One region of the Microbulbifer sp. Q7 genome, then DNA from elsewhere that is predicted to be linked to it. Evidence: predicted binding sites of a transcription regulator. Region 1 holds the regulator's gene; each other region holds the start of a gene.
The links. Region 1 encodes sigma-54, which starts transcription at its own class of promoters, with help from an activator protein. Its sites were predicted from a motif close to TGGCACANNNNTTGCNNT; they were not measured.
Positions count from the first base shown of each region.

Region 2: a site for sigma-54 is predicted at 1,631-1,648, ahead of glnL (nitrogen regulation protein NR(II)). Genes of this name have one in related genera too.
Region 3: a site for sigma-54 is predicted at 2,862-2,879, ahead of AU182_RS07595 (CmpA/NrtA family ABC transporter substrate-binding protein). Genes of this name have one in related genera too.

Region 1 is NZ_LROY01000002.1:1,993,224-1,999,031, reverse strand. Features, by position in the region: gene AU182_RS14075 (HPr family phosphocarrier protein) at 17-286, opposite strand; gene rapZ (RNase adapter RapZ) at 319-1,179, opposite strand; gene ptsN (PTS IIA-like nitrogen regulatory protein PtsN) at 1,277-1,738, opposite strand; gene hpf (ribosome hibernation-promoting factor, HPF/YfiA family) at 1,793-2,086, opposite strand; gene AU182_RS14055 (RNA polymerase factor sigma-54) at 2,256-3,731, opposite strand; gene lptB (LPS export ABC transporter ATP-binding protein) at 3,965-4,690, opposite strand; gene lptA (lipopolysaccharide transport periplasmic protein LptA) at 4,775-5,320, opposite strand; gene lptC (LPS export ABC transporter periplasmic protein LptC) at 5,307-5,808, opposite strand, start outside.
Region 2 is NZ_LROY01000001.1:689,207-695,014, forward strand. Features, by position in the region: gene glnA (glutamate--ammonia ligase) at 1-701, shown strand, start outside; gene AU182_RS02740 (DUF4124 domain-containing protein) at 941-1,603, shown strand; gene glnL (nitrogen regulation protein NR(II)) at 1,842-2,927, shown strand; gene glnG (nitrogen regulation protein NR(I)) at 2,977-4,389, shown strand; gene AU182_RS02755 (zinc ribbon domain-containing protein YjdM) at 4,571-4,906, shown strand; gene AU182_RS02760 (DUF3833 domain-containing protein) at 5,002-5,541, opposite strand; gene AU182_RS02765 (AI-2E family transporter) at 5,766-5,808, opposite strand, start outside.
Region 3 is NZ_LROY01000002.1:446,326-452,133, forward strand. Features, by position in the region: gene AU182_RS07585 (ABC transporter ATP-binding protein) at 1-45, opposite strand, end outside; gene AU182_RS07590 (ABC transporter permease) at 94-1,086, opposite strand; gene AU182_RS07595 (CmpA/NrtA family ABC transporter substrate-binding protein) at 1,203-2,585, opposite strand; gene AU182_RS07605 (OmpP1/FadL family transporter) at 3,316-4,779, opposite strand; gene AU182_RS07610 (DUF3108 domain-containing protein) at 5,008-5,772, opposite strand.

The sequences.
Region 1 (5,808 bases):
GGCGGCAGGCGCCTTTTTATTCGCCCTCACCAAAGCGGTCGTTAATCAGCAGGCAGATGGCCTCGTGCGCCGCATCTTCATCGCGGCCGCAGATTTCCAGTTCCAGCTCCACGCCTTTGCCCGCGGCAAGCAGCATGAGTGCCATCACGCTTTTGCCGTCCACGGCCTTGCCCTGGCAGTGCACTTTCACTTCAGAGGAAAAGCGCGCGCTGGTCTGGGCAAACTTGCTCGCGGCGCGCGCGTGTAGCCCCAGTTTATTGATAATGGTGATGCGGCTTTTTTGCATGGTGGGTATCTATCGTATGCTCCGGCCCGGGCTCATTTTTGCTGTTCGCGGTGTCGAACCTGGATATTCTCGAAAATCCCGGCAAAGGCTTTGGCCAGCTGCTCCACCATGTACACCGAGCGGTGGCGGCCGCCAGTGCAACCGATTGATACCGAGGTATAGCTGCGGTTGCTTTGCTGATAACTGGGTAGCCAGCGTTCCAGGAACTGGGTGATGTCTCGCTGCATATCCCTGGTCTCCTGGTGAGACTGCAGGAATTCGGCCACTTCCGGGTCCATGCCGGTTTTGTTGCGCAGTTCCGGTATCCAGTAGGGGTTGGGCAGGCAGCGCAGGTCAAACACCAGGTCTGCATCGACGGGCACACCGTGCTTGAAACCAAAGGACTGGAACAGGATGGCCATGCCGGGCGAGTCTTTGCCCACGACCCGGGATTTCATCTGGTCGCGCAGCTGGTGCAGGCTGAGGCTGCTGGTATCAATGACCAGGTCGGCCATGGACGCGAGCGGTGCCAGCAGCTCCTTCTCGCGATTGAGCGCTTCAAGCAGGTGGGTGTGGCTGTCGCTCAGGGGGTGTTTGCGGCGGGTCTCGCTGAATCGTTGCACCAGTACCGGCGAGCGCGCATCCAGGTAGATGACGTCGCAATCGATGCCGCTGTCGCGCAGGTCGTTGATGACCTTGGGAGCCTGACGCACATCGTGCCACAGGTTGCGGGCGTCGATGCCAAGCGCCAGCTGGGTGTTTTCTTGGGAGGGTTGCTCGGCGACTCGGCGGATGAGTTCGGGCAGCAGGCTGGCCGGGAGGTTGTCGATGCAATTGAAGCCAACATCTTCCAGCAGTTGCAGCGCGGAGCTCTTTCCGGAGCCCGAGCGGCCGCTGATTATGACCAGTCGCATAGAACACGCACTCCTTGCTGAATCCGGCGCAGTATGCGGCCAGAGTGGCTAACTTGAGCGGCACCGGCAACGGGCTGTCGCCGGCATTCGCGGCCTATTATGCCGCGGCAGCGCTGTTGATGGCCAGTGCGTATAGTTCGTCGCTGGTGGTGGCCGCGCGCAGCTTTTCACGTACGCGGCTGTCGCTGAACAGGGCAGCAATTTCGGCGAGGGTGTCCAGGTGCTCCTGGTCCGAGTCTTCGGGTACCAACAGGGCAAACAGCAAGTCCACCGGTTGGCGGTCGATGGCATCGAAGTCCACCGCCGGGGATGTGGTGCAGAGTACGCCGATCGGGCCCGCACAACCGGGCAGGCGACAGTGAGGAATGGCGACACCCTCGCCGATACCGGTAGAGCCGAGGCGCTCCCGGGCGACCAGCTGGTTGAAGATCGTGTCAGAGTCCAGATCGGGATGTTGCTCTGAAATCGCCTGGGCGATGTTGAGTAACAGCTTTTTTTTGCTGCTCCCCGCCAGATGGCAAAGGCTCAGGCGGGGAGAGAGTAATGCTTCCAATGTCATAACGTACTGATGATCTAGCGGTGCAGGCCAGCCGGTAACCTGGTTGTGTTACGACTAGCGGTGACTGCGCAACTTCTCTTTGTGTTTCAGCAGTTGCCGGTCGAGTTTGTCAGTCAGCGAATCGATCGCTGCGTACATGTCCTCAGATTCCGAATCGGCAAAAATATCCTTGTTGCCGTTCACGTGAACCCGTGCCTCGGCTTTCTGGATCAGTTTGTCGACGGAAAGGATGACCTGAGTATTGGTAATCAGGTCATTGTGGCGGGAGAGCTTGTCCAGTTTGGTCTGGCAGTAATCGCGAATGGCCGGAGTAACGTCTACATGGTGGCCACTGATATTGATCTGCATGGATTTCTCCTCATCGGGTGCAACACAAATCTGGCTGGACCCCCGCACAGGGCGGCAACCCTACTAGGAAGTGCGCCAGAATGGAAGGATACACTCAATGTATAGCCATTGGTTGTACAGAAAGTGTGCAGGCGACGAAGGAAATTCCCGCAATCAGTGACTGCTGCAGTTAAACCAGTCGCTTTCTCTCGCTGGACGAGGGAATACCCATGGATTCTCGGTACTTGGCGACCGTGCGCCGCGCGACTTTAATACCCTGGGAGTCCAGTTCCTGGGTGATTTTGTTGTCTGACAGCGGTTTGCGTGGCTGTTCGGCATCAATCAGCTTACGGATCAGGGCGCGGATGGCGGTGGATGAGGCATCCTCCCCGGAGTCGGTGCTCACATGGCTGGAGAAGAAGTATTTCAGCTCGAAGACGCCGCGGGGCGTGAGCATGTACTTCTGGGTGGTTACCCGGGAAATGGTCGACTCGTGCATGCCGATGGTCTCGGCAATGTTCGCCAGTACCATGGGTTTCATACCCTCCGGCCCCAGCTCAAAGAAGCCCTGCTGTTTTTCCACAATGCAGCTGGCTACCTTGAGCAGTGTCTCGTGGCGGCTTTGCAGGCTTTTCAGGAACCAGCGTGCTTCCTGGAGGTTGTCGCGCAGGTAATTGTTGTCACTGGAATTGTCGGCGCGTTTGATCAGTGAGGCATAGGTGTCATTGATACGCAGCTTGGGGGTGGTTTCCGGGTTGAGCTCGACCACCCAGCGATTGTGCTTGCGGCTGACGATCACATCGGGCACCACATACTGGGGTTCTTCACCGCCGAAGGCTTCCCCTGGATACGGGGTGAGGGTCTGGATCAGTCGCATGACCTCGCCTAGCTGTGACTCGTTGAGCCGCGTGCGGCGGGTCAGCTGGCGGAAGTCCCGCTTGCCCAGCAGGTCGAGGTGCTGGCTCACTACCAGCAGGGCCTCGGTGATCCACGGTGTCTCCTCCGGCAACTGGCGCAATTGCAATAGCAGGCTCTCGCGCAGGTCGCGGGCGCCACAGCCCGCGGGTTCCAGCTGCTGAATGGTTTTCAGTACGGTCAGCACCTCGTCGGCCTCCACCTCGAAGGTTGCGGCCACCTCGTCGAGGTCCGCGTCGAGGAAACCGTTGGGGGCAATGGCGTCGATCAGGGTTTCGCCGATCAGCTTGTCGATATCCGTCAGCGGGGTCAGGTTTAACTGCCAAAGCAGGTGGTCCTGCAGGCTTTCGGAGGCCGCGTTGCGCTGTTCCAGCGCGTACTCATCGCCATCGCCACCGCTGTAGCTACCGCCGGTGTAAATGTCGTCCCAGCGGGTATCGACTGGCAGGTCGTCCGGGATTTCGCTGTTCCAGTCACCCTCGGCCGTAGACTCGCTTTGCGTCTCTCGGGCAGCTTCCTGCGCACGGGTTTCCGGCTCTTTGGTTTCGGATTGCGCGGGGGTGTTCTGGTCCTGATGGGATTCGCCGGCGTGTTCGTCGAAGTCGGATTCCAGCAGGGGGTTGCTGTCTAGGGCGGACTGGATTTCCTGTTGCAGATCCAGCGTCGACAATTGCAGCAGGCGGATCGCCTGTTGCAATTGCGGTGTCATTGTCAGCTGTGTGCCGAGTTTTAACTGGAGTGACTGCTTCATATGGGGGTTTGCCGGCAGAAAATTCTGGCGTTGGCCCGCCGCAGCAGATTTGATGCTTGATACGGCGGCGTAAAGCTCATTTCCTGCAGACTACCTTGCGGCAAATCGGAACACAAGAGGCAGCTTAAGCAATAAGCATGCCGAAAATTTTTGTGGATCCGGTCACAAGGTTGCTGTGTGTGATAGCGGCCTACAGAATGGGGCGCGGGGCAGATGAACCCCTAGCAAACCGCTTAAATGGTGAATTCGTGTCCCAGATAGACATCTTTCACCTGTTTGTTTTCTGCCACGTCTCTTGGGTCACCGTGGGCGATGATATGCCCCTCGCTGACGATAAATGCGGTCTCGCAGATATCCAGGGTTTCGCGCACATTGTGGTCGGTAATCAGTACGCCGATACCGCGGTCCCGCAGATGGCGGATAATTTGCTTGATATCGTTGACCGAGATGGGGTCGACACCGGCAAAGGGTTCATCCAGCAGGACAAAGGCGGGGTTGGTCGCCAGGGCCCGCGCAATTTCAACGCGACGGCGCTCGCCGCCGGACAGCGCCATCCCCAGGCTGTCGCGGATGTGGGTGATGTGGAATTCCTCCAGCAGGGCCTCAAGTTGCGCCATACGCTGGCTACGGTTGAGGTCCTTGCGGGTTTCGAGAATGGCGAGAATGTTGTCCGCCACGGTCAGGCGGCGGAATACCGATGCTTCCTGAGGCAGGTAGCCAATGCCCTTGCGGGCGCGGCCGTGCATGGAAAGACCGGTGATATCTTCGTCGTCGATCATGACCTGGCCGGCATCCGCCTGGACCAGGCCGGCGATCATGTAGAAACACGTGGTCTTGCCGGCACCATTGGGGCCCAGCAGGCCCACCACCTGCCCGCTGGATACGCTCACGGACACATCCTGAACGACTTTGCGTTTTTTGTACTGCTTGGCGAGATGTAACGCTTTGAGCGTCGGCATGGCGAATTCCGGTATCTAGTGCAGTGGCAATGGCCACATCTGTCTGGTGAGTTCTGCAGGCGCTGGCCCCATGGGGCGGATGGCCTACTGGCCGTCTTCGACCGGTTTGGGGGCGGGCTGCGCTTCGGGCTTCCAGATCATTTCCACGCGCTTCTTCTCCGATTGGCCCTGGGCCTGCATCTGCTCGCTATTGAGGTCGTAATCGATGCGCTCGGCGGAGAGGGTGTTGCCGTCCCGGTCGACGAAGGCTTCACCGGTCAGCTGCAGGGCATCGGTGCTCACCAGAAATTCAATTCGCCGGGCGCGCGCCTTGACCGGGCTGGTGCTTTCTTCCACTTGCTGCTGGAAATGGGCAGGGGTGCCGACGGCGACCACCTTGCGGATTTCGCCGCTGGCATTGCCGTGTACCTCGACCCGGTCTGCGCGGATCTGTAGGGAGCCCTGAGTAATGACCACATTGCCGCTATAGACCGAGAGGTTTTTGCTGCGGTTGGCCTCCAGGTTGTCGGCGGATACTTTCACAGGCTGCTGGCGATCATTGGGTAGAGCCTGCGCCTGCAGGCTGGCCAGCGCGACCACCGCCGCCAACGTGGTTGCGAGCAGTGTGCGGGCGGTATTAGCGGACTTCATAGCGGCTTTCCACATCGGACAGAATTTCCACCTTGTCTTGTTTTAGATCGGCGCGGAGGCCCTTGCCGGTTGTGAGGTTGGGGCCGTCGGTAATGGTAACAACTTTGTCAGTCTCGGCGAATTCTTCGCGAGGCCTGATTTCGATTTTCGGTGTCCGCAGGGTAATACCTGGCCCCGGCAGCTCCTTGATGGAGACATCCCCCTTCAGTACGACCCTTTGCCCATTGTTGTAGGCGACACCAGAGCGCGATTCCGTGCGCCAGCGGGAGTCTTCACCCTGGTAAAACATCATGCGCGGCTCAGTGAGATCTGCCCGGTCGCGTCGGGCAAACTGGAAAAAAGTGACGCGCTCGGCATCGACTTCATAAGCGAGGTTGCCGTTCACATCGTAGTGACGCGTGCGGGCGCCCCGGATGATAAGGTCCGCGGCCCTGTTGTGTTCCTGCTGGGTGGGGCGCTTGCCCATCAGCTGTTCCGGCGGGCTCTCG
Region 2 (5,808 bases), on a different contig from region 1:
AGATCCTGAAGTACGCGGTACACAACGTAGCCCACGCTTACGGCAAAACCGCTACCTTCATGCCCAAGCCGCTGGTGGGTGACAACGGTTCCGGTATGCACGTGCACCAGTCCTTCAGCAAGGATGGCGTGAACCAGTTCGCCGGTGACGCCTATGCTGGCCTGTCTGAAACTGCCCTGTTCTACATCGGCGGTATCATCAAGCACGCGCGCGCCCTGAACGCGATCTGTAACTCTTCCACCAACTCCTACAAGCGTCTGGTTCCGGGCTTCGAAGCGCCGGTTATCCTGGCCTACTCTGCGCGCAACCGCTCTGCGTCTATCCGCATTCCGTTCGTGCCGAGCCCGAAAGGCAAGCGCATCGAGACTCGCTTCCCGGATCCGACCGCCAACCCGTACCTGGCCTTCGCAGCCCTGCTGATGGCTGGCCTCGACGGCGTGAAGAACAAGATCCACCCGGGCGACGCAGCCGACAAGGACCTGTACGACCTGCCGGCGGAAGAGCTGGCCGAGTACCCGACCGTGGCTTCCAGCCTGGAGCAGGCCCTGGACGCACTGGATCAGGACCGCGCCTTCCTGACCGAAGGTGGCGTATTCACCGACGACGCTATCGATGCGTTCATCGAGCTGAAGCGCGAAGAAGTACAGCGTGTGAACATGACCACTCACCCGGTTGAGTTCGAACTGTACTATTCAGTATAAAGATCAGTATAAAGACGCCGCAGGCGCCTCCTTTTAAAATCCTATTTGGGGTTAAAACGGAGTATCATCGGAGCGCCGCCGCCGGCCCATGCATCTGCAAGGTCTGGTGAGAACGGTGCAAAGATGACGAGAAAGCCCACACCTTGCGGTGTGGGCTTTTTTTATGCCGGTAGCGCAGACCGGAGTACACTAGCCTTTAACAAGCAACCTCCAACAGAATGCGAGAGGCAGGAAAGCCCATGAACAGGTGGATAGCAGCGCTGGCGCTTACGCTCGCCGTGCCGGTCCTGGCGCAGCAGGACTCGGGCGCCAGCGAGAATCAGAAGGACAGCGCCCCTGGCAGTGTGTACAAGATCGTCGGCCCGGACGGCCGTATCACCTTCAGTGACAGCCCACCGCCGGACGGCAAGGCCGAAAAGGTGGAGATTGGTCCCATCAACGTGCAGCCCATTGCACCCCGGCAGCCCCTGCCGACACGCAGACTGTCTCCCCGCGACCGAGACGAAAACCGCGCTGGCGACGACACCGGGCCGGTGAATTTCTCGATTGTGAGCCCGGTCAATGGGGCCACCATCCCTCCGGGCCAGCGGTTTATCGTGTTGCAGGTAGCGCTGGACCCGGTACCACGGGATGGCTACGAGTTTTTTGTGGTGGTTGACGGCCAGCGCTGGTCGGGCAGCTCCTCCGGTACCAGCCTGGATATTTCTGCGCTGGAGCGGGGGGCACATACGATACAGGCGGTGCTGCTGGGTTCCCGGGGGCAGCCACTGGCCCGCTCTCAGGCAATCGAGGTGTACGTGAAGCGTCCGGGTGGTCAGGTTCCGGACTTCCCCGCGGGTCAGGCACCGGCGATGCCCAAGGCTCAGCAGGCACCGGGTTTCACGCCCAAGCCGAAGCGGTAATCTTTCTGCGCGGGCCACCATAAGGCGTGGCCCCTCTCTTCCTCTCCCGCGAGCCCTATTCTGGGCCTCAGGCAGCGCATATTTTGATCTATGCACAAATTTGGTGCATCCTCTGTACTGAAATGCCGTTCCTCGAATTCTAAGCCCCGAAAGAGTCCGGTTTTTTGCGCCATTTTGGTTTGCTTTTTGCACTGCCATTAGGCGACCCGAAGAAATGAATGAAGTCGGATCCCCCCGAATGCTCAATGATCGCCAGTTACGCCTGCTTTTCGACAACCTGACCTCGGCCGTTCTCGTGCTGGATGAGCATCTGTCCCTGCGCTACCTGAATTCGGCGGCCGAAGACCTGGTGGCGGCGTCCAGTGCGCGCTCCATTGGCTTGCCTCTGGAAGACGTGGTCCGCGAGTCTCGCTCTGCGCAGCAGGCGTTGCGCTCGGCGCTGGAAAGCGGGGAGAAGTACACCGTGCGGCGTGCGTTATGGCTGCTGCACAACTTGGAAGAGTGCACGGTGGATTACTCGGTGACGCCGCTCACCGAGCTCGGCCTGTTATTGCTGGAGGTCCAGTCCATGGATCGCCTGCTGCGTATTGCCCGCGAGGACGCGCTGATCTCCGCCCAGGAGACCACCCGCAACCTGGTGCGGGGTATGGCGCACGAAGTGAAAAATCCACTGGGCGGCATACGCGGGGCGGCACAGTTGCTGCAAAGGGAATTGAAAGAACTGGAGCAGTCCGGTGGCGAAGATCTGGCGGAATACACCCAGATCATCATCGAAGAGGCCGATCGTCTGCGCAACCTGGTGGACCGCATGCTGGGTCCGCGTCAGCCGGTGCGATTGCAGTCGGTGAATGTGCACACGATTACCGAACGAGTGGCACAGTTAATCGAGGCGGAGTGCGATGGGGCGCTGGAGATCAAGCGCGATTACGACCCGTCGATCCCGGATATCCCTGCCGACAGCGAGCAGTTGATACAGGCGGTGCTGAATATTGCCCGCAATGCCATGCAGGCCATTGCTGAAAACGTGGGCCTCGCAGACGGAGACCTGACCATCCGCACCCGGGTGCAGCGCCAGTTTACCATCGGCCGCAGGCACTGCCCGCTGGTATGCCGTATCGATGTTGTGGACAACGGCCCGGGTATTCCGGAAGACATTCGCGAGCGCATTTTTTACCCGATGATTTCCGGCCGCGCTGAAGGCTCGGGTTTGGGGCTGTCGATATCACAGCACATCATCAATCAGCACCGCGGGCTGATCAAATGCGAGAGCCGGCCCGGACAGACAGAATTTCAGATATACCTGCCGCTGGCCAATGACGGTTGAGCGGCAGAGAAAAATTATTAGAACGTAATAACAGAACCGGAAAGAGATTATGAATAATCGCGTATGGATCATTGATGACGACCGCTCCATCCGCTGGGTGCTGGAGCGCGCCCTTTCCCGGGCGGGGATCGATACCACCTGCTACGAAAACGGGGACCGCGCCCTGGATGACTTTTATAGCGAGTCACCGGATGTGGTGATCAGTGATATCCGCATGCCGGGCTCCGACGGTTTTAAATTGCTGCAACGCTTTCAGGCAGAGCGTCCATCCCTGCCCATCATTATCATGACGGCACACTCGGACCTGGATAGTGCTGTCGCTGCCTATCAGGGCGGTGCCTTCGAGTACCTGCCGAAACCTTTTGATGTGGATGAGGCCGTGGCCGTCACCCGCCGTGCCCTGGCCCACGCCAACGAGCAGCAGCCCGAAGAACCGGTGATCGTCGAAAACGGTACTGCCAATAAGGAGATCATCGGTGAAGCGCCGGCGATGCAGGAAGTGTTTCGCGCGATTGGGCGTCTCTCCCATTCCAACATCACCGTACTGATCAACGGTGAATCCGGTACCGGTAAGGAATTGGTGGCGGCGGCCCTACATAATCACAGTCCGCGCAAGAACCAACCCTTTATCGCGCTCAACATGGCGGCGATTCCCAAGGACCTGATGGAGTCCGAACTGTTTGGCCATGAGAAGGGTGCCTTTACCGGTGCCAGCGCGCAGCGCGCCGGGCGCTTTGAGCAGGCCAACGGCGGCACCCTGTTCCTGGATGAGATTGGGGATATGCCCGCAGAAACCCAGACCCGCTTGTTGCGGGTACTGGCGGACGGCGAGTTTTACCGCGTCGGTGGCCACACTCCGGTCAAGGTGGATGTGCGCATTATTGCCGCTACCCACCAGGATCTTGAACGCCTGGTGGAAGAGCACAAATTTCGCGAGGACCTTTTCCATCGCCTGAACGTCATCCGCATCCACATTCCACGGCTTGCGGATCGCCGCGAAGATATTCCCCGCCTGGTGCGGCACTTCTTTAACAGTGCCGCCAAGGATCTCGGCGTCGAGCCCAAGATTCTGCTGAAGGAGACCGAGGAATACCTGTCTGGACTCGACTGGCCGGGCAACGTGCGCCAGCTGGAAAATACCTGCCGCTGGATTACGGTAATGGCTTCCGGCCGTGAAGTGCTGGTCGACGACCTGCCGCCGGAGCTGCACCAGCAGGGTGCCGCGAGCGAGGCCCCGCAGGACTGGCAGAAGGCCCTGCGCCTGTGGGCCGATCAGGCGCTGGCCACCGGCCAGCGGGAAATTCTCAGCGAAGCAGTGCCGGCGTTTGAGCGCGCCCTGATCGAGATTGCACTCAAGCACACAGCGGGTCGCAAGCGTGATGCGGCAGAATTGCTTGGCTGGGGGCGCAACACCCTGACCCGCAAGCTGAAAGAGCTGGGGATGAACGGCGCCGATGATTGAGTGCTGACTGATGTCGACGACCAAAATGGGCACCTGCAGGTGCCCATTTTCGTTATAGTACGCGCAATTTTTGACCCTGATCAGCCAGCGTCAACTTCAACTCTGCTTTACTGCCTGTATTCCCGGTAAAACGATGATCGGCAACAGCCAACCGTAACAATCATTATCAGTGACAGCGACCATGAGTGATCTCCCCAATTGCCCCAAGTGCCAATCCACCTATACCTATGAAGATCGCGATCTTTTCGTCTGCCCGGAGTGTGGCAATGAATGGGCTGCGGGAGAAACCGCGGAAGAGGAAGGGTTGAAGATTAACGATGCCAATGGCAATCCGCTCGCCGATGGCGATACGGTAACGGTGATCAAGGACCTGAAGGTGAAAGGTTCTTCCCTGGTGGTGAAAGTGGGCACCAAGGTGAAGAATATCCGGCTGGTCGAAGGCGACCACGATATCGACTGTAAAATTGACGGTATCGGGCCGATGAAATTGAAGTCGGAGTTTGTGAAAAAGGCCTGACGTATGTCTGGCAGAAAAGCTGCGCCAGTTGCTCGGAGTGACGTGAGGCGCTGCGGGCGGGGCGCGGCAGCCTATGGGCTGGCCGCGCCGGTGAGTTACTTCACGATGGTGAGCTGAATCTCGCCCACATTGAATCCCCATTTGCTCAGCTTCGACTCGGCGATCAGCACATTTGGCGCCACAAGAAACATCTGGTCGTCCACATTCACATTAATGGTGCGGCCCTTGTAGGGCACCTGCAAAACGTATTTCATGAATACCGCATTGCCGGCCACCGACATGGTGGATGTACCAACAACGTCGCCGGCGGTGGCGGCGTATTGGCGCAGGCCTGTCCCGGAGGACGCCATCGGCACCATCTGCCAGGTGCGGTACTGTATTTCCCCATCGTCAAACTCGAATTTCTCGCGAAGCTCACCGCGCCCGTTTTCCCAGCTGCCATCGATCTCGGCGACGAAGCGGCGGGTAACACTACCGCCGCGGTCTTTCACCACTCCGTAGGCCTTCATGGGCCCGGAAAAGAAGTTTTCCGCCACAAAACGCGGCGTGTTGTTGGCATAGTTTTCGATAGTGGGGGCGCTGCAGGCAGAACATATAAATGCAATAACCAGCAGCAGTAACACGGAATTTTTCATGGACTGCCTTTGATGTTCGGGTGTACGCACAGTGAGTATACGAAGAATACGAAAAAGGCTTGGAATTGGATGTGTATAAAGCTGTCCGGACATGAGGAACGTTAGAGGCCCATGCACTTGTGAGCGAACGGCTCAGGCAGACGGATTTGCGGTGTGGCATGTCCGCCTGCCTGTCGCTGCTTGGCTATTAACAGCTCGGCCACGAGCCGCCGGCTTTGGCGTACCTAGTCGCCGGATTGGCGCGGCTCTGCGGAGTGCCTCTCGTCG
Region 3 (5,808 bases), 1.5 Mb from region 1:
CGGGAATTCCATGTCGATGTGACTGATGTCGAGAAGTACGCTCATCGGTTCATTCTCCGTCAAATTATTCGTTTCGTATCTTTTCGGCGTGGCTTACTGACTGGCCGAGTTGTCCCAGGAAACCAGTTTCTGCAGGGCCAACATGCCGCGATCCAGAAGGAAGCCAATAAACCCGATCACCAGAACGGCCGTCATGATGCGCGCGAGAGAGTCGGAACTGCCATTCTGGAATTCGTCCCAGACAAATTTTCCGAGTCCCGGGTTCTGTGCGAGCATTTCTGCGGCGATCAGTACCATCCAGGCCACACCCAGGGACAGGCGCATACCGGTAAAAATCATTGGCACGGATGCGGGCAATACAATTTTCTGAACATGGCGCAGTGCGGGCAGGCGCAGTACCTTACTGACATTTACCAGGTCATTGTCGATGCCGGCTACGCCCACCGCGGTGTTGATCACCATGGGCCAGATACAGCACAAGGTGACGGTGATCAGTGAGTTCAGGAATGACTTGGCCACAACAGGGTCCGGCGAGGTATACAGCGCGGACACGACCATGGTCACCAGCGGCAGCCACGCCAGCGGCGATACCGGCTTGAAGATCTGGATAATCGGGTTGATGGCACTGTTCAGGGTTTTACTCAGGCCGATGGCAATACCCAGCGGGATGGCGATGGCAACGGCCAGCAGGAATCCGCTCATCACCGTCACCAGACTGGTTATGATCTGGTCAAGAAAGGTTTCCTTGCCGGTATAGGCGCGAATCTTCGGCGTATAATTCGGATCCTTGGCGACGCGTTCTGCGTTGCGTTTTTCCTGGCGTTCGTAAAACGCCTGCTCTTTTTCTCGTGATCGCTGGTGCTCATCATAGAGTGCCTCAAATTGCTCCATCACCGCCGCGGGGCCGGGGAACTTACCCAGAGAGGTATCGATTTTCTGAGCGGTGAAAGACCACAGAAGCAGGAAAACTAAAATACCAATCAGGGGCAGAGCCACCAGGCGAGTGACATTGCTCAGCCACAGTCTGCTTGGCTGTGGCAACCTGAAACCGTAAAACTTTCCGGTGTTCACAGTAGTAGTGTTCATCTTCTGTTACCTCGGCACGCGGATTAAGTGCATTCGTTGCATATTCAAGTAGGTGTTGAACAGTTTCTTTAGTGCCGAACCGGGTTAGCCTGCCAACCCGGTTCGCACTGGGACGGTTAGAGTTTCTGTCCGGATTTCAGGCCAATGGCGAACTTCTCGATATATTCATTGGGCTTCTGGCCGTTGTAGACAATGCCGTCGATAAAATGGGTCTGCGGGTTGCGGAAGCCATCTTCGCTGGTGAAGTCTGGGAATTGCTCGGCAGTGGCCAGTTTTTCTGCGATCAGGGAATTGGCGGCGGCCTGGTAAATATCCGGGCGGTAGACCTTGGCTGCCAGCTCCTTGTACCACTCGTCCGGCTTGTCTTCAGAGATCTGGCCCCAGCGACGCATCTGGGTGAGGTACCAGATGGCATCAGAGTAGTAGGGGTAGGTGGCGTTGTAGCGGAAGAAGACGTTGAAGTCGGGCACTTCGCGCTTGTCACCCTTCTCGTATTCAAAGGTTCCGGTCATGCTGTTGGCGATGACATCGTAGTCCGCACCCACGTAGTTGGACTGTGACAGGATCTTTACGGCTTCCGGGCGATTCGCGTTGTTGTTCTCATCCAGCCACATGGCGGCGCGAATCAGGGCGCGGGTAATCCGTACGGTGGTGTTGGGGTACTTTTCGGCGAATTCCTTGGTGATACCAAATACCTTCTCTGGGTTGTCTTTCCAGATCTCATAGTCGGTAACGACGGGTACGCCAATGCCTTTGAATACGGCTTGCTGGTTCCAGGGTTCACCCACACAGTATCCGTAGATAGTGCCTGCCTCCAGAGTGGCTGGCATTTGCGGCGGCGGGGTTACCGAGAGGAGTGCATCGGCGTCGATCTGGCCAGAGGTGTCGCCTTTGTGCGGCGCGTAGTAACCGGGGTGGATACCGCCGGCAGCCAGCCAGTAACGCAGCTCATAATTGTGGGTGGATACCGGGAATACCATGCCCATATTGAAGGGCTTGCCATCCGCCTTGTATTTCTCCACCACGGGTTTGAGCGCATCAGCCTTGATCGGGTGCACCGGGCGGCCGTCATCCATCTTGGGAATGTTCGGCTTCATTTCTTCCCAGATCGCATTGGAGACGGTGATACCGTTGCCGTTCAGGTCCATGGAAAAGGGGGTGATGATATCGGCCTTGGTGCCGAAGCCCATGGTGGCGGCTATCGGCTGACCCGCCAGCATGTGCGCGCCATCGAGACGGCCATCGATAACGCCGTCCAGCAGAACTTTCCAGTTCGCCTGTGCTTCGATGGTGACGTAGAGACCCTCATCTTCAAAAAAGCCTTTTTCATAGGCGATGGCGATGGGCGCCATATCGGTGAGTTTGATAAAGCCGAAGGTCAGCTCTTCTTTTTCCGGGTAGCCGAGTTCCTCTGCACTGGAGGACACGGCGACCGAGGAAAATCCTACGGCCAGTACCAGCGAAGCGGCGAGTTTCTTGAAGGGCTTTTTCCATTGCATGGTGATTGTGCTCCTGGTCATTCTTAGGTTTTCAGTTGTGTTCGCTCGAAAATCTGGCAAAAAAAAACGCTCACCGATGGCCTGCCCGGAAGGGCAGGGTCGGTGAGCGTCTCTGCTCGTAGGCATTGTATTTGGATGCCAGATTGCTTGTTACTCGGGCGGCGGATGGCCCGCTTGATCAACAGAAATCCAGTGCCCTGTTGAGCCGCAGTGATTTCATCGGGGTGGTGTATAAGTGGTCGGCCCCACTCCCTGTCGATCTCCTCTGGCATTTATCTAGCAGGGTTTGTGCCAAGTTTTGGACGTTGGGGGATTTATTGTTTTGTGGCTTGTATGGTTTAACCGACTTGAGGCGGGCCGTGTCGCTGCCTCAGGGCGTAAGCCTTTGTATTGTTTTGAGATTTTTTGCGAGGCCGTGCGCGGTCGGTGGCCATCTGATCGCGTGTGTCTCGCCTGGTCGCAGCGATTGCGGGTGCTTGTGTGATCGTCAGTCACTGAATTTTTCTGGGCTTTATCCGGGCCTAATCCGGGGCTAAATAGGTGCACAGACCGGGCATGGCGGAATGAATTTGGTGCATGGTGAGCGCTTAGGGGCTGTGTGATAGCGCAAGGCAAGGCGCTGGAGAGGCTCGGACTGGTAGCAATGGACGCTGGCAAGAGTGGGGATTGGCAGGCAAAAAAATGCCGGGCCTTGTGGCCCGGCATGACGACAGGTTTTGTCCGCTTCGTATCAGAAGCTGTAGTTCAGGGAGGCGCCGATTAGCCAGGCTTCGAGGTTGGTGGTGCCACCATCGAAGTAGGTGCCAAGGCCAACACCCGGTACCAGCGGAAGGGCCTGGAATTCCTGAATAGGTTCATCATCGCCCCACAGGTACGCGAGGCCACCGTCGATACTCAGCTGGTTGTTCACCTTGTAAGTGCCGCCAAAGGTCACCCACTGGCGGTCGGCGTCAGGAATGGACAGTGTGCGCCAGGTAACCGGGAGTCCGTCGGGAAGGAAACCTACTGCCTGTGACTCCGCAAGTGCGTCATTGTTAAAACCATCGCGCGCTGCGCCATTGTCGTAGGCATAGCCTACGCGCCAGGTCACTTCATCGCAGGGGTAGTATTCGACACCCAGACTATAGCGCCAGCCGGTCTTGAAGTTCTCTTCCTTGATCTTCAGCGGGTTGTAGTCCGGCACCGGGTTGCCATTGACACGCTGATCCGGGAAGAAGGCTTCCAGACGCTCAAAATCATCCCAGTCGGTCCACATTGCACCGAAGGCAACGCCCCACTCATCGTGGAAGCGGTGGTAGATACCCAGCTCGAAAATGTCGGGCAGGTCCAGGGTGAGGTTAGCGCGCTCGTTATTAAACGGCAGGCCGGTGGTCGCAGAGCGCAGCAGGTCTGAGTCTACGTCTGCGTCAATTTCCGGGTCCAGCTCGGACTGGTAAGAAACGCCAATATGCGTGCGTCCGTCGACGCTGCGCCAGAGTGCGCCGATGCTCCAGCCCACATCCCAGTCGTCACCCTCGGCGTCGAGAAGTTTTGCATTGGACGCCGGCCCACCCAGGATTTGCTCCGCGAGCGGGTCGAGGACAAAGTTATTCGGTACTTTGCTCTTCAGCGTGGCGTCCGCGTACAGGAAATTGACGGAAACGCCCACACTGAACTGGTTGTTCCAGTCGAAAGCCACCGACGGTGCAATATTGACCGATAGCAGTTCGGTCTGGTCCGCAATATGGGTGACCGGCCAATCGGAATCGAAATCGGTTTCCAGGCCGTAGTCGGTGTTCATCGCCAGGCCGAAAGACCAGCAGTCGTCCAGCGGCATGGCAAAATAGGCATTGGGCACAAAGGCGCTACTGGCGTAGTCGTCGGCCCTGTCAAATACCGAGGCTTCCAGGTTCGGGCCGGCGGCGGTGAGAGAATAATAGTCCGTTGTGCCGGCGGCATCGATTTCCGGATTGACGTAGGTAACGCCGACCGAAAACGCCATTTCGTTAAACAGCGCAGAGCCTGCCGGGTTACGCGCGAGAATAGCCGCGTTGTCGCCGATGGCGTTTTCCGCAGCGAACGCACGACCCAGGCCCGATGTGCTGGATTCTTGAAGCGCGAAGCCCGCTGCCAGGGCGCCGCTTGAGAAAGTACCGCCGGTGACGGCGCAGATAGCCGTGGCCAGCGCGGCTTTACGCAAAGATTTGATAGTCATGAGGTCCCACTCAATTGCTGAAAATTATGCCAGCGGGAAAATGACCCTTTACTGGCGAAGAAGCTTTTCCAGAAAGTTTTTGCTTCAAGCAAACAAATTCCCAGTAGCTTGATTCTAGCAGTGCGATTTTTACGCACGTGGAGAATGCGGCGACTTTATAGTGGCCTGTAGCGGAAAAATCTACGGGTTGTCGTAAATTTTTTGGAAGATGAGAGAAATTTTTTCTAATTAATTTTCAGCGGGGACTTCTTTGCCATCGATGGATAATTTTGTCAGGGTAATTTGGTAGCTTTTGCCATTATCTTCTTGCTGCCAAAGTTTTACCAAAGCGTAATTCCATTTTGGCGCAAACCAGATATTGGTGACACGTTCTGCTCCAGCTTCGCGCACACGTTCAACCTTGACGGTTTCGATCACACCCATTGGCGTTTTGATATTTTCTGTGCCGGCGACACGGAATTCGTACTGGCGAATTTTACGACCGTCGGCCACCTGGTATTTCAGCGGCGTTTTCTGATTGGCGACATCCACCGCCAGTTGCAGTTGATAGCTGATCTTGTCCTGTAAATTCGCTGGCGCTTTTTCGATGCTGCGCGACTTGTCGTAAACATTGACGACACGGCTGGCGTTGTCTTCAAAACTCAACGCGGTATGCCGATCCTTGCCGAGGCCGGATTTCTGGTAGTCGTAGTGTTGCGGTATCAGCTGCAAACCCTGCTGCGCAAAACGGGAATACTCTTCAATTTTTGCGAACATCGAGTGGGCCGAAAAATCCAGGCGCCAGCTGGCGGGCGAACCTGTGAGCTTGCGTTCGGCGGTTACGGCGAAGCCACTGAACTTGGCTTCATAGGTGGCGGAAAAGGGAAGGAGTACCTTGGGCGCGATTTCGTGGTCTGTTTCAGCCTGGCTGAAGGGGGCAATGGAAAATAGGGTGAGAAACGACAGTAACAGGGTGTTGCCAATCGCTTTCTTTCGCAGTGCGTTGTGAGTCAAGAGTCCACCTCCGGCCTGAAATTCTGATTGTGGGAT